Regions from separate parts of the Gordonia sp. C13 genome, predicted to be linked through region 1. Evidence: riboswitches for the same ligand, from Rfam matches in the RefSeq annotation. Region 1 holds a riboswitch; the other holds the start of a gene.
The links. Region 1 has a riboswitch for glycine ahead of gcvP (aminomethyl-transferring glycine dehydrogenase). Riboswitches for the same ligand answer to the same signal wherever they lie in the genome.
Positions count from the first base shown of each region.

Region 2: another riboswitch for glycine. It lies ahead of gcvP (aminomethyl-transferring glycine dehydrogenase); the one in region 1 lies ahead of gcvP (aminomethyl-transferring glycine dehydrogenase).

Region 1 is NZ_JALPSY010000009.1:80,348-86,135, reverse strand. It holds gene gcvP (aminomethyl-transferring glycine dehydrogenase) at 1-2,296, opposite strand, end outside; glycine riboswitch at 2,469-2,568, opposite strand; gene M1L58_RS10020 (MerR family transcriptional regulator) at 2,664-3,305, opposite strand; gene M1L58_RS10015 (bifunctional nuclease family protein) at 3,561-4,073, opposite strand; gene ftsR (transcriptional regulator FtsR) at 4,231-4,917, opposite strand; gene garA (glycogen accumulation regulator GarA) at 4,959-5,411, opposite strand; gene gcvH (glycine cleavage system protein GcvH) at 5,761-5,788, opposite strand, start outside.
Region 2 is NZ_JALPSY010000020.1:49,787-55,574, forward strand. It holds gene M1L58_RS15740 (hypothetical protein) at 1-462, shown strand, start outside; gene M1L58_RS15745 (hypothetical protein) at 492-902, shown strand; glycine riboswitch at 1,277-1,365, shown strand; gene gcvP (aminomethyl-transferring glycine dehydrogenase) at 1,516-4,413, shown strand; gene gcvT (glycine cleavage system aminomethyltransferase GcvT) at 4,410-5,525, shown strand; gene gcvH (glycine cleavage system protein GcvH) at 5,553-5,788, shown strand, end outside.

The sequences.
Region 1 (5,788 bases):
TCATGGCGATGTAGGCGTAGGTGATCGGCAGGATCGTCGCCGAACCGTACGGTGCCGCGGCGATGGTCGCGGTGCCGGGCAGCTCGTCGGCGAGGGGGTGTCCGGGCAGGAACGGCGCGAGGTGTTCGCGCACCGCCACCGGTCCGACGCCGGGTCCGCCGCCGCCGTGCGGGATGCAGAAGGTCTTGTGCAGGTTCAGGTGGCTGACGTCGCCGCCGAAGTGCCCCGGACGCGCGACGCCGACCAGGGCGTTGAGATTGGCGCCGTCGACGTAGACCTGTCCACCGGCATCGTGGACGGCACCGCAGATGTCGCGGATGTCGTGCTCGAACACGCCGTGGGTGGACGGGTAGGTGATCATGATGGCCGCGATCCGGCCCTCGTTCGCGGCGATCTTCGCCCGCAGGTCCTCGAGGTCGACGTCGCCGTTCTCCCGGCAACCGACCACGACGACGCGCATGCCCGCCATGACCGCCGACGCGGCGTTGGTGCCGTGGGCACTCGACGGGATCAGGCAGATGTCGCGGTCGAGGTCGCCCCGGCTGCGGTGGTAGCCGCGGATCGCGAGCAGTCCGGCGAACTCTCCCTGGGAACCCGCGTTCGGCTGCAGGCTCACGCGGTCGTAGCCGGTGACGGCGACGAGCCAGTTCTCGAGGGTGGAGATGAGCTCGCGGATGCCGACGGTGTCCTCGACGGGCGCGAACGGGTGGAGGCCCGCGAACCCGGGCCACGTGATGGGTTCCATCTCCGTGGTCGCGTTGAGCTTCATGGTGCAGGACCCGAGCGGGATCATGCTGCGGTCGAGCGCGATGTCCTTGTCGGACAGGGCCCGCAGGTAACGCAGCATCGCCGTCTCGGTGCGGTACCGGTTGAACGCGGGGTGCGTCAGGTACTCGCTGGTGCGGTTCTCGATGGACTGGGCGAAGCCGAGCGGCTCCACGCCGCCGGCGCCGAACGCCCGCAGCACGCCGTCGAGGTCGGCCTCGGTGGTGGTTTCGTCGCAGGCGATCGAGACGGTGTCGGCATCGACGCGGCGAAGGTTGATGCCCTCGCGACGAGCCTGGGCGACGATCACGTCGGCTTGGCCGGGGGTGTGGACCTCGACGGTGTCGAAGAACGTGGCGTGCGCGACCGAGAAGCCGGCCGCCGCCAGCGAATTCGCCAGGCGGACCGCGGCGTCGTGGGTGCGGCGCGCGATGGCCCGGAGACCCTCCGGTCCGTGGTACGACGCGTACATGGCGGCCATCACGGCGAGCAGGACCTGTGCCGTACAGATGTTGCTGGTGGCCTTCTCGCGGCGGATGTGCTGCTCTCGGGTCTGCAGCGCCAGGCGGTAGGCGAGGTTGCCGTCGGCGTCCTTGGAGATGCCGACCAGGCGACCCGGCAGCTGACGCGCATGCTTCGAACCGACCGCGAGGTATCCGGCATGCGGACCGCCGAAGCCCATCGGCACGCCGAAACGCTGGGTGGTCCCGAAGCACGCGTCGGCGCCCTGCTCCCCCGGCGGCGTGATCAGCGTCAACGCGAGGAGGTCGCCACCGACGGCGACCAGAGCGCCGCGCTCGTGGGCGGCGTCGACGATCGGGGCGGCGTCGACGATACGTCCCGACGCGCCGGGCACCTGCAGGACGACGCCGAAGAAGTCACCTTCGGGCAGACCGCGGTCGGGCAGCTCTGGGTTGAGGGACGCTTCTACGACCTCGATGCCGAGCGGCTCGGCGCGGGTCTCGATCACCGCGCGGGTCTGCGGGAAGAGGTCGGCGTCGACGACGACACGCGGCGACTTCGACTTGCCGGCGCGCCGCAGCAGCGTCATCGCCTCCGCGGCCGCGGTGGCCTCGTCGAGCATCGACGCGTTCGCCACCTCCATGCCGGTGAGGTCGGCGACCATGGTCTGGAAGTTCAGCAGCGCTTCGAGGCGTCCCTGGCTGATCTCCGGCTGGTAGGGCGTGTACGCCGTGTACCAGGCCGGGTTCTCCAGGACGTTGCGCAGGATGACGCCGGGCGTGTGGGTGCCGTAGTAGCCGAGACCGATCATGGAACGGGCAGCGGTGTTGCGGGCCGCGAGTCCGCTGAGTTCGGCGAGCACCTCGCTCTCACCCTGCGGCTGCGGCAGTGCACCCAGGACGTTCGAGTCGAGTTCGTCCGCGATGACCGCGGGGATGACGCGATGGGCCAGCTCGTCGAGGGACGACACACCGATCACCGCGAGCATGCGCTGCGTCTCGTCGGGGTCGGGTCCGACGTGGCGGTCCACGAAGGTGACTGGCGCTGACGACGTGTCGGCTGAGGGCATGGTGAGGGCAACCTCTCGCAGGCGCCGGCGCGGTGCCGGCTGGTTCGCCCTCCCCCTCTGTCATGTCACCGACCGGTGGCCGGGAGACGCCTGAGAGATTCGGTGTCACGCGGCGCTGCGTGACGACCTTTCACCGTGGGCGGACGACGAGTCGTCACTTTCCAGAGACGCCGTCACCACCACGGTCCGGGTGCCTGAGAGTTTGACGGAGAGGTGTTGCTCCTTCGGCGGTCACCTTGGACTGCTCGGTGACGCTCTCCCGCGGCGTAGCGACGCGCGCACCAGTGTACGCAGGTCGACGTCGCGTTGGTCCAGACGACGTCGGGAGAGTCGTGAGGATCACGTGCCGGTGCCGTGAGGATGCGGTCTAACCGGTACGACGGGTGCGGTTCTTGCGGCGTGCCGCGAGTTCGTCCTCGGGCGCTGCCTCGCTGACGCCGCCGTCGGCCCGTTCACCCGGGAAGTCCGCGATGGTGCCGGTGAGTTCGCGCATGGCACCGCTGACGGCGATACCGAAGACGCCCTGTCCGCCCTGGAGGAGGTCGACGACCTCTTCCGCGGAGGTGCACTCGTAGACGGTGGTGCCGTCGGAGAAGAGCGTGATCTTGGCGAGGTCCTCGACGCCGCGCTGGCGGAGGTGGTCGACTGCGACACGGATGTTCTGCAGGGAGATGCCGGTGTCGAGGAGACGCTTGACGATCTTGAGGACGAGGATGTCCTTGAACGAGTACAGACGCTGGCTGCCCGAACCCGCGGCGCCGCGGATCGACGGGACGACCAGCGAGGTGCGTGCCCAGTAGTCGAGCTGGCGGTAGGTGATGCCGGCGATCTGGCAGGCACTCGGCACTCGATAGCCGACGAGCTCGTCGGGCACGGTGTCGTCGGGGAAGAGACCCGGTGCGACCTCCTCGAAGCTGCCCTGCGTCGGGCCCGCGGGACGATCGGTCACAGCATGGTCGGGTGACGGGTCGCTCGACGTCACTTCACTGTCGACCGGACGATCGCCCACTTGATGTCTCCCTCGCAAAGCTCGGACCGGATGCCGCATCAGATGCCTGACATCCACGTCCACAGTACGCGGTCCAGGCCCTGCTCGGGTCAGCCGATCACATCTTCATCGGCCCCTGAGTGGTGCGCGATGTCGAGTTCGACGCTATGCCGAGCGGGACACCGGATCAATGCGACGCGCCATGAGGCTCAACCTCAAGTTGAGATTGAGGCAAATGGTGACCTCCCGGTTGCCGTTCCGTGACCGGGAACCGCGTCAGGCGCCGCTGGCCTTGAAGTCGTCGGGCGAGACGTTGTCGAGGAATTCCTTGAACTTCTCGACCTCGTCCTCTTTGTTCTCGTCGACCGCCTCGACGGTGGTGTCCTCGGGCTCTTCCTCCGGGATCAGCAGGCCGGCCTCGGCGAGCACCTCTTCGTCGGCGATGATCGGCACCTCGGCACGCATCGCAACGGCGATGGAATCGGAAGGCCGCGCGGACACCCGGAGATCGCCCGAGAAGATCATCTCGGCGTAGAAGGTGCCCTCTTGCATGTCGACGATGCGCACCTCGAGGAGCGTTTGGCCGAACTCCCGGATGAGATTCACGATCAGATCGTGGGTCAGCGGGCGCGGCGGCTCGATCCCCTTCTGCCGCAAGGCAATCGACGCGGCCTCGCTCTGCCCGATCCAGATCGGCAGGTAGCGCTCGCCATCGACCTCACGGAGCAGGAGCACGGGCTGGCTCTGCGGGGGCTCGACCCTGATGCCCACCACACGCATCTCGCTCATCTCGCACCTCCCAGACGCCTCGTAGGGCGATCGATTGATGTCCTCGACGCTACACCGCTCAGACGATGGACGGCGGCCGACTCGCTGCTGGGCGATACGAGAACTCCAGGCCGCCGGGAACACCCGAGGGCCTGGAGTGCGCTGGTCGAGAAGGAGTTCAGTCGAGCACGTCGCGCACGGCCGCCTTGACCAACTGCGTGTGCAGGGTCACCGACAGCGCGGCGATCTCGCGAACGAGTTCTTCGGCGCGGTCGCGCGCGCCGGTCCCCTTGCCCTTGGCGATGGGGTTGGCGATCTGGGCGACCAGGCCCGCCTCCCGGTCCGCGGACACCTTGAAGGCACGCAGATGGCGTGTCTCCAGGCCGTAACTGGCCAGCGCCGCGGCGGCCTCGACGAGACGGACGGCGTCCTCGTCGAAGAACCCGGCCGGCCCCGCAGTCAGCAGCCCGTTGCGCTGGAGTTCGGTCACGAACGCCGAGTCGACGCCCGTGCGTTCGATCAGCGTCTCCCGGGACACACGACCGGCACGCGCACCGAAATCGGTTGCGGGGGCCACTGTGCCGCGAGCCGTGGACAGCGCCACGGTGCCGCCGGAACCGAAGCCGCCGTTCCCGTTGTCGATCGCGTCGAGTTGTTCCTTGATGACCTTCAACGGGAGATACCGGTCCCGCTGGGCGGTCAGGACGAAGCGCAACCGTTGACAGTCGGCTTCGCTGAATCGCCGGTAGCCGGACGGCGCCCGCTCCGGGGTCACCAGACCCTCCGATTCCAGGAACCGGATCTTCGAGATCGTGATGTCCGGGAAGTCATCACGCAACTGGGCGAGGACCGTGCCGATGGACATCGATCCCCCGCCGCGGGGGGCCGTGGACGCCGTCACGACTTTTAGGCGTCTGCTTCGTCGCGCGGACCGCTCAGGAAGACCAGGCGGAACTTGCCGATCTGGACTTCGTCGCCGTTGCTCAGCGATGCGGTGTCGACGGGCTCCCGGTTGACGTAGGTGCCGTTGAGGCTACCCACGTCGACGACCTGGAACTCGTTGTCGCCGAGTCGGAATTCCGCGTGACGACGGCTGACCGTCACATCGTCGAGGAAGATGTCGCTGTCGGGGTGCCGACCCGCAGAGGTCGTCGGCTGGTCGAGGAGGAACCGCGATCCCGCGTTGGGTCCCCGCTTCACGACAAGCAGCGCGGTCCCGGGAGCGAGTCGCTCGACTCCCGTCTCGGCCGGCTCACTCGAGGTGCTGGTTCCGGCATCGAGTTCATTGATGAACTCCTCCCGGAACACCGAGGTGGTCTCCACCGGCGCCTCGAAGTCCCTGTCGTTTTCGCTCACCACTTCTCCTTCGTCGTCGTCAGTGCAATCGCACTGTCAGTGCACGCCGCACTGTTCGGCCAACCGCACTGTCCGGCCGTCCACGTCTCCGGTCCCGATCGCGGTCTCGCGTCGGTTCGGAATCGGCTCTCGCCACGATGGCCGGTTGAATCTACATGACATGTGCGGACGGGTAGATCTCGGAGCGTGATCGCGAAGTCGGTTCACGTCACGCCTCTTTCCCACTGCCGTAACCGTACCGGTCATGTAGATCGCACCGGCGAGCGAGTCGACTCCGGCACGGTCGATCATATCGTCACCGGGGCGATCAGCCAGGTCGATCAGAGCCACCGGGACGGATCGGCGGGAACTCTTACCCTTCGATGACGGCGCGGTAGCCC
Region 2 (5,788 bases), on a different contig from region 1:
GACAACCCGCTCAGCTTCGGCAGCGACAACTCCGCACAGCCAGCGATGACCCACGACGGGAGCGACAGCGTCGATCGCGATGGCGCCCAGGCCGCCGCACTGCTCTCCCAAGCACAAGCTGCCGACGACCGCGCAGCCACAGCCGAACACAACGCCGAACTCGCTGCCGAGCGGGCCGATGCACTCAACCGGTCAGCGCCCAACGAACGCCCCGGCCGAACACCACCCCCACCGCCACCCGTGGTGGCGGTGGGGCCGCAGACCTATACGCCACCGCCGATGAGCCGAGCCGAACGAGTAGGCACCGCGAGCCCCACCGCACCAGGTCGCGCCGCCGCGACCGCCGCCCGCGATCACCCCACAAACCCACGTGCCGCCGTCGCCTCAGCACCCCGCAATCAGGCCCGCGCCAGGACAGGCGGCGGCAAGAACGCCGATCGCCAACGCGCACGCGGAATGTGAACCCACCCAACCAACCCTAGGAGACAACGATGACCACATTCGACCCCAGCAACCTCCTCGCCGAGATCGAAGCCGAGGACGCCGCCGAAGCACAAGCCCTCGCCGAACGGCAACGTCGCCGACGCGAAGCACTCGAACCTGCGGCCCAGCTGGCCGCCGAGATCGAAGCCACCCGCACCGAATTCCTCAAGGCCGACCGCCGGCGCCTGGCCGAACTGGCCGGGTTGGTCAAGGAAGCAAAAAAGAACGGAGCTCCCGCCGCCAAGCTCGATCTACTCAACGTCGCGCCGCTGACCACCCAGGCCGGGACGCGCCGAGGCCGCGCGAGCGGGGCGCGTCGTCCTCGCCGCACCACGGCCCCTGAACCCACCGCCGCCGCTCAGTACACCCCGCCGACCGCGGAAAGCGACGGTCTGACAGACGTCCGAATGGCCGGCTAAATCAGCAGCAGAGCAACTTCAGATCGCCCCCTGGGCCGGTGCCACCTACGGGTGGCACCGGCCCCATCGTCTTATGACGCCGCTCACCCTGGTGGTGTTGGCCGAGCACTCCGGCCGCTTCGAGTGGTGAGACGCTAGCGTGGCCGCGCCTCGATTCGGGTCCACCCGGAGCGGTCACCGGGGCCGCCGGTCAGCCGCGTCCCAGGCGCTGAGCCCGACGGTACAGCTCAGTAATGGTGTTCGTGCGCCACCGGATTCGCCGTTGGTGTGGTCCGCTCCGCTCAGCCGGGTCCTTCGGGGCAGTTTTGCTCGTCAGGTGGTGCCGAGGCCACAGTGCAGGTAGTGTCTCGCTTCGAGATAATTGAATACGCCGTTGACGCGCAGCGGGAGAACCTCTTCGTGAGGTGCCGTAGGAGCAACTTCCTCCCCAGGAATCTCTCAGGCCCAGTACCGCAGCGCAGAGGCAACTCTGGAGAACAGTGCCGGTTCACGCCGGGCACTTACCGAAGGTGAATGCGCGGTCACGCGTCAAGCTCTCAGGTAGCAGGACAGATCGGGGAGGTGTCACCCTTCGAAACCCACCTCGGTGGGCCTGCGATACCGGAGTTACCGCATGTCCCTTTCTGTAGCAGTTTCATCCGAGCTCGCCAAGCCGAACTGCTTCGTCGGTCGTCACATCGGTCCAGGCCAGTCGGCCCGTCAGCACATGCTGGACAAGCTCGGCTACGCCAGTCTCGACGACCTCATCGACGCCGCGGTGCCGTCGACCATCAGATTGCCCAGCTGCCAGAGTTTGCGGCTGCCCGCCGGCCGCTCCGAGCAGGATGTTCTCGATGCACTGCGAAAGATTGCACGCTGCAATCAAACTCATATCCAGATGATCGGTATGGGTTACCACGACACCATTACTCCACCGGTTCTGCGGCGCACTATGCTGGAATCGCCGGCCTGGTACACGGCGTACACCCCTTACCAGCCGGAGATTTCCCAGGGACGGTTGGAAGCCCTGCTGACGTTCCAGACGATGGTCTCGGAACTGACCGCGCTGCCGGTCTCCGGCGCCTCCCTACTCGATGAGGCGACTGCGGTCATGGAGGCTGTGCTGCTGATGCGGCGGGCTAACCGCAGCGCGCCGGGTAACCAGGTGATCATCGACGCCGACTGTCTTCCGCAGACCCTTAACGTCGTGCGTGGCCGAGCAGCCGCGGTGGGAATCGATGTTCTGGTCGTCGACCTGGCCCGGGCCATTCCCGAAGATGTTTGGGAGACAGGAGTATTTGGTGTTGTCACTCAGTTCCCGGGGGTCAGTGGCGCGGTCCGTGACCTGGCGCCGCTGATCGACACGGCCCACGCGCACGGCGCGCAAGTGACGGTGGCGGCCGACCTGCTGGCACTGACGCTGTTGCGTCCGCCAGGTGAATTCGGCGCCGATATCGCGGTGGGATCGACACAGCGTTTCGGGGTGCCGTTGTTCTTCGGTGGCCCGCACGCGGCATATATGGCCGTGCGCTCCGGGCTGGAGCGGATGCTGCCCGGCCGACTGGTGGGGGTGTCGATCGATGCCACGGGCCGACCGGCCTACCGTTTGGCACTGCAGACCCGCGAGCAGCACATCCGCCGGGAGAAGGCGACCAGCAACATTTGCACCGCGCAGGCGTTGCTGGCCAACGTCGCCGCGATGTATGCGGTGTATCACGGCCCACAAGGACTGCGGGACATCGCTTCCCGGGCCCATCAGATGGCGTCCTCGCTCGCTCAGAGCCTTCGCGCGCAGCGTTACGAAGTGGTGCACGAGGTGTTCTTTGACACCATCCTGGTCTGGGTTCCCGGGATGGCCCGCGCGATGGTCGACGCCGCGGACAAGGACGGCATCAACATCCGATTTGTCGATGATAGCCACGTGGGGATCGCTTGCGACGAAACAACCTCCGACGACACCCTGAGCACGCTGTTGGCGGTGTTCGGTTCCGGGCGCATCCACTCGGGCCGCGCCAGCCACCTGCCCGCTGCGGTTGTACGGCAGTCCGACTTCATGACACAACCGGTGTTCAACTCCTACGAATCCGAGACCGCGATGCTCCGGTTCTTGCGGCACCTTTCCGATAAGGACTTGGCGCTGGACCGCAGCATGATCCCGCTCGGATCGTGCACCATGAAACTCAACGCCACCGCGGAGATGGAACCGATCAGCTGGCCAGGGTTTGCCTCGTTGCACCCCTACGCCCCGGCCGCGCAGACCGCTGGCTACCGCCAACTCATCGACGACCTGAGCACCTGGCTCTGCGAGATCACCGGTTACGACCGGATATCGTTGCAGCCCAATGCCGGATCGCAGGGCGAACTGGCCGGACTGCTGGCGATCAAGGCTTATCACGAATCCCGTGGTGAGCCGGAGCGCACCGTGTGTCTGATACCGCAGTCGGCGCACGGGACCAACGCTGCCTCGGCGGTGTTGGCCGGCATGCAGGTGCGCGTGGTGGCCACCGCCGGGGATGGCAGCATTGATCTCGAGGATCTGCGCGCCAAACTGGGCAGCGACGGTAAGTCAGTCGCGGCGATCATGCTGACGTATCCGTCCACCCACGGCGTCTACGAAGAGGGCGTCATCGAGGTCTGCGACCTGGTTCATCGGGCTGGTGGCCAGGTCTATATCGACGGCGCGAACATGAATGCGCTGGTCGGTCTGGCGAAACCAGGCCAGTTCGGCGGCGACGTGTCACATCTGAATCTGCACAAGACCTTTTGCATTCCGCATGGTGGGGGCGGGCCGGGTGTCGGCCCGGTGGCAGTCCGTGCACACCTGGCGCCTTTTCTGCCCGGGGACCCGCTGGCCGACGACGGGGATTCCCAGTCGGCAGTGGCCGCCGCCCAGTACGGATCTGCCGGCATTCTTCCGATCACCTGGGCCTACCTGGCGCTGATGGGACCTGAAGGGCTGACTGACGCAACCCGCACTGCGGTGCTGTCGGCGAACTACGTCGCTGCGGCATTGTCTGACCACTACCCGACGCTCTACACGGGGCCAGGTGGTCTGGTGGCCCACGAATGCATCCTGGATCTGCGCGCACTGACCAAGGCGACGGGAGTGACCGCCGAAGACGTTGCCAAACGGCTGATCGACTATGGCTTCCACGCGCCCACGCTGTCGTTCCCGGTCAACGGCACCCTCATGGTCGAACCCACGGAAAGCGAAAACCTCGATGAACTCGATCGATTCATCGAAGCGATGATCGCTATCCGCGGCGAAATCGACGATGTGGCCGCCGGCCGCTGGGCCGTGGCGGACAGCCCGCTGCGCCAGGCACCCCACACCGCCGAGCTGCTGACCGCCGACACCTGGGAGCTGCCCTACAGCCGACAGCAAGCCGCCTACCCCGTGGACTCGCTGCGCGCCAACAAGTACTGGCCACCCACCAGGCGGATCGACGGGGTACACGGTGACCGAAATCTGGTCTGTTCGTGCCCATCACCCGAATCGTTCGCCACCACCGCAAAGGAAAGTCGCCCATGACCGCGCCGCCCACCACCGAATCGCCACTGCTTGTCGAGCATCGTGGGCTCGGAGCGACATTCACCGACTTCGCCGGCTGGCAGATGCCCGTCAAATACGGAAGTGATCTGCGTGAGCACCATTGTGTACGCCGCGCGGCCGGAGTGTTCGACATCTCCCACATGGGCGAGATCATGGCGACCGGACCCGAAGCCGCCGCGCTGCTGGATTACACCCTGGTCGGCGAATTGTCGAGTGTGGCTGTGGGGAAAGCGAAATACTCCCTGATGTGCGACTCCGACGGTGGAGTCATCGACGACTTGGTGACCTATCGGCTCGGCGAGGAACAGTTTTTGGTGGTCGCCAACGCCGCCAACACCGGCGCGGTCCTCACCGAACTGACCCGTCACGCACAGAGCCGCGACGTCGACATCGACGATCAGTCCGCAGCGACGGCACTCATCGCTGTCCAGGGGCCGGCCGCGGCGGCGATCGTGTTGGACCTGGTTCCGTCTACTCAGGCCCAGGCGGTATCACAACTGAAGTACTACGCGATCATGTCGGCCACCGTGGCTGACATCGACGTGCAACTGGCCCGCACCGGGTACACGGGGGAGGACGGCTTCGAAGTGTACGTGCCACGCGCCTCCGCAGTGGCCCTGTGGCGCGCTCTGTTGACGAGGGCTTATACCGCAGGCGGATCGCCGGCCGGGCTGGCCTGCCGCGACACCCTCCGATTGGAGGCCGGAATGCCGCTGTACGGCCACGAACTGACCCGGCAGATCAATCCCTACGAAGCGGGCCTGGGAAGAGTGGTCCGGCTGTCCAAGGAGTTCGTCGGTCACGAACGGTTGCAGTCGGTTTCGCAACAGTCACCGGCGCGGACCCTGGTCGGGCTGAGGGGGGCCGGGCGGCGCTCCGCGCGGGCCGGCTACCGCATCCATAGTGCGGGCGACGACGACGCAATCGGCGTGGTTACTTCCGGAGCACTCTCACCAACCCTGGGCTATCCGATCGCCTTGGCCTATGTCCCCGCCGGCGTGGCTGCCACGGGCACCGAAGTCCTGGTGGACATCCGCGGCACCCTCGTGCCTTTCCAGATCACCCCGTATCCCTTCTACCGGCGCCGCTGAACCACCGACCAGTCAAGGAGCACAATCATGTCCGGGCTTTCGATTCCCGCTGATCGCAGTTACACCGACGAGCACGAATGGGTCGACGTCGCACCCGGTGCGCCACTGCCACCGGAGATCCCTGTGCGTATCGGCATCACCTCGGTGGCCGTCGACGCCCTCGGCGAACTGGTGTACCTGGATTTGCCCGAGGTGGGTGCCACCATCACCGCTGGTGAACCGTGCGGTGAAGTGGAGTCAACCAAAACCGTCTCCGAGCTGTT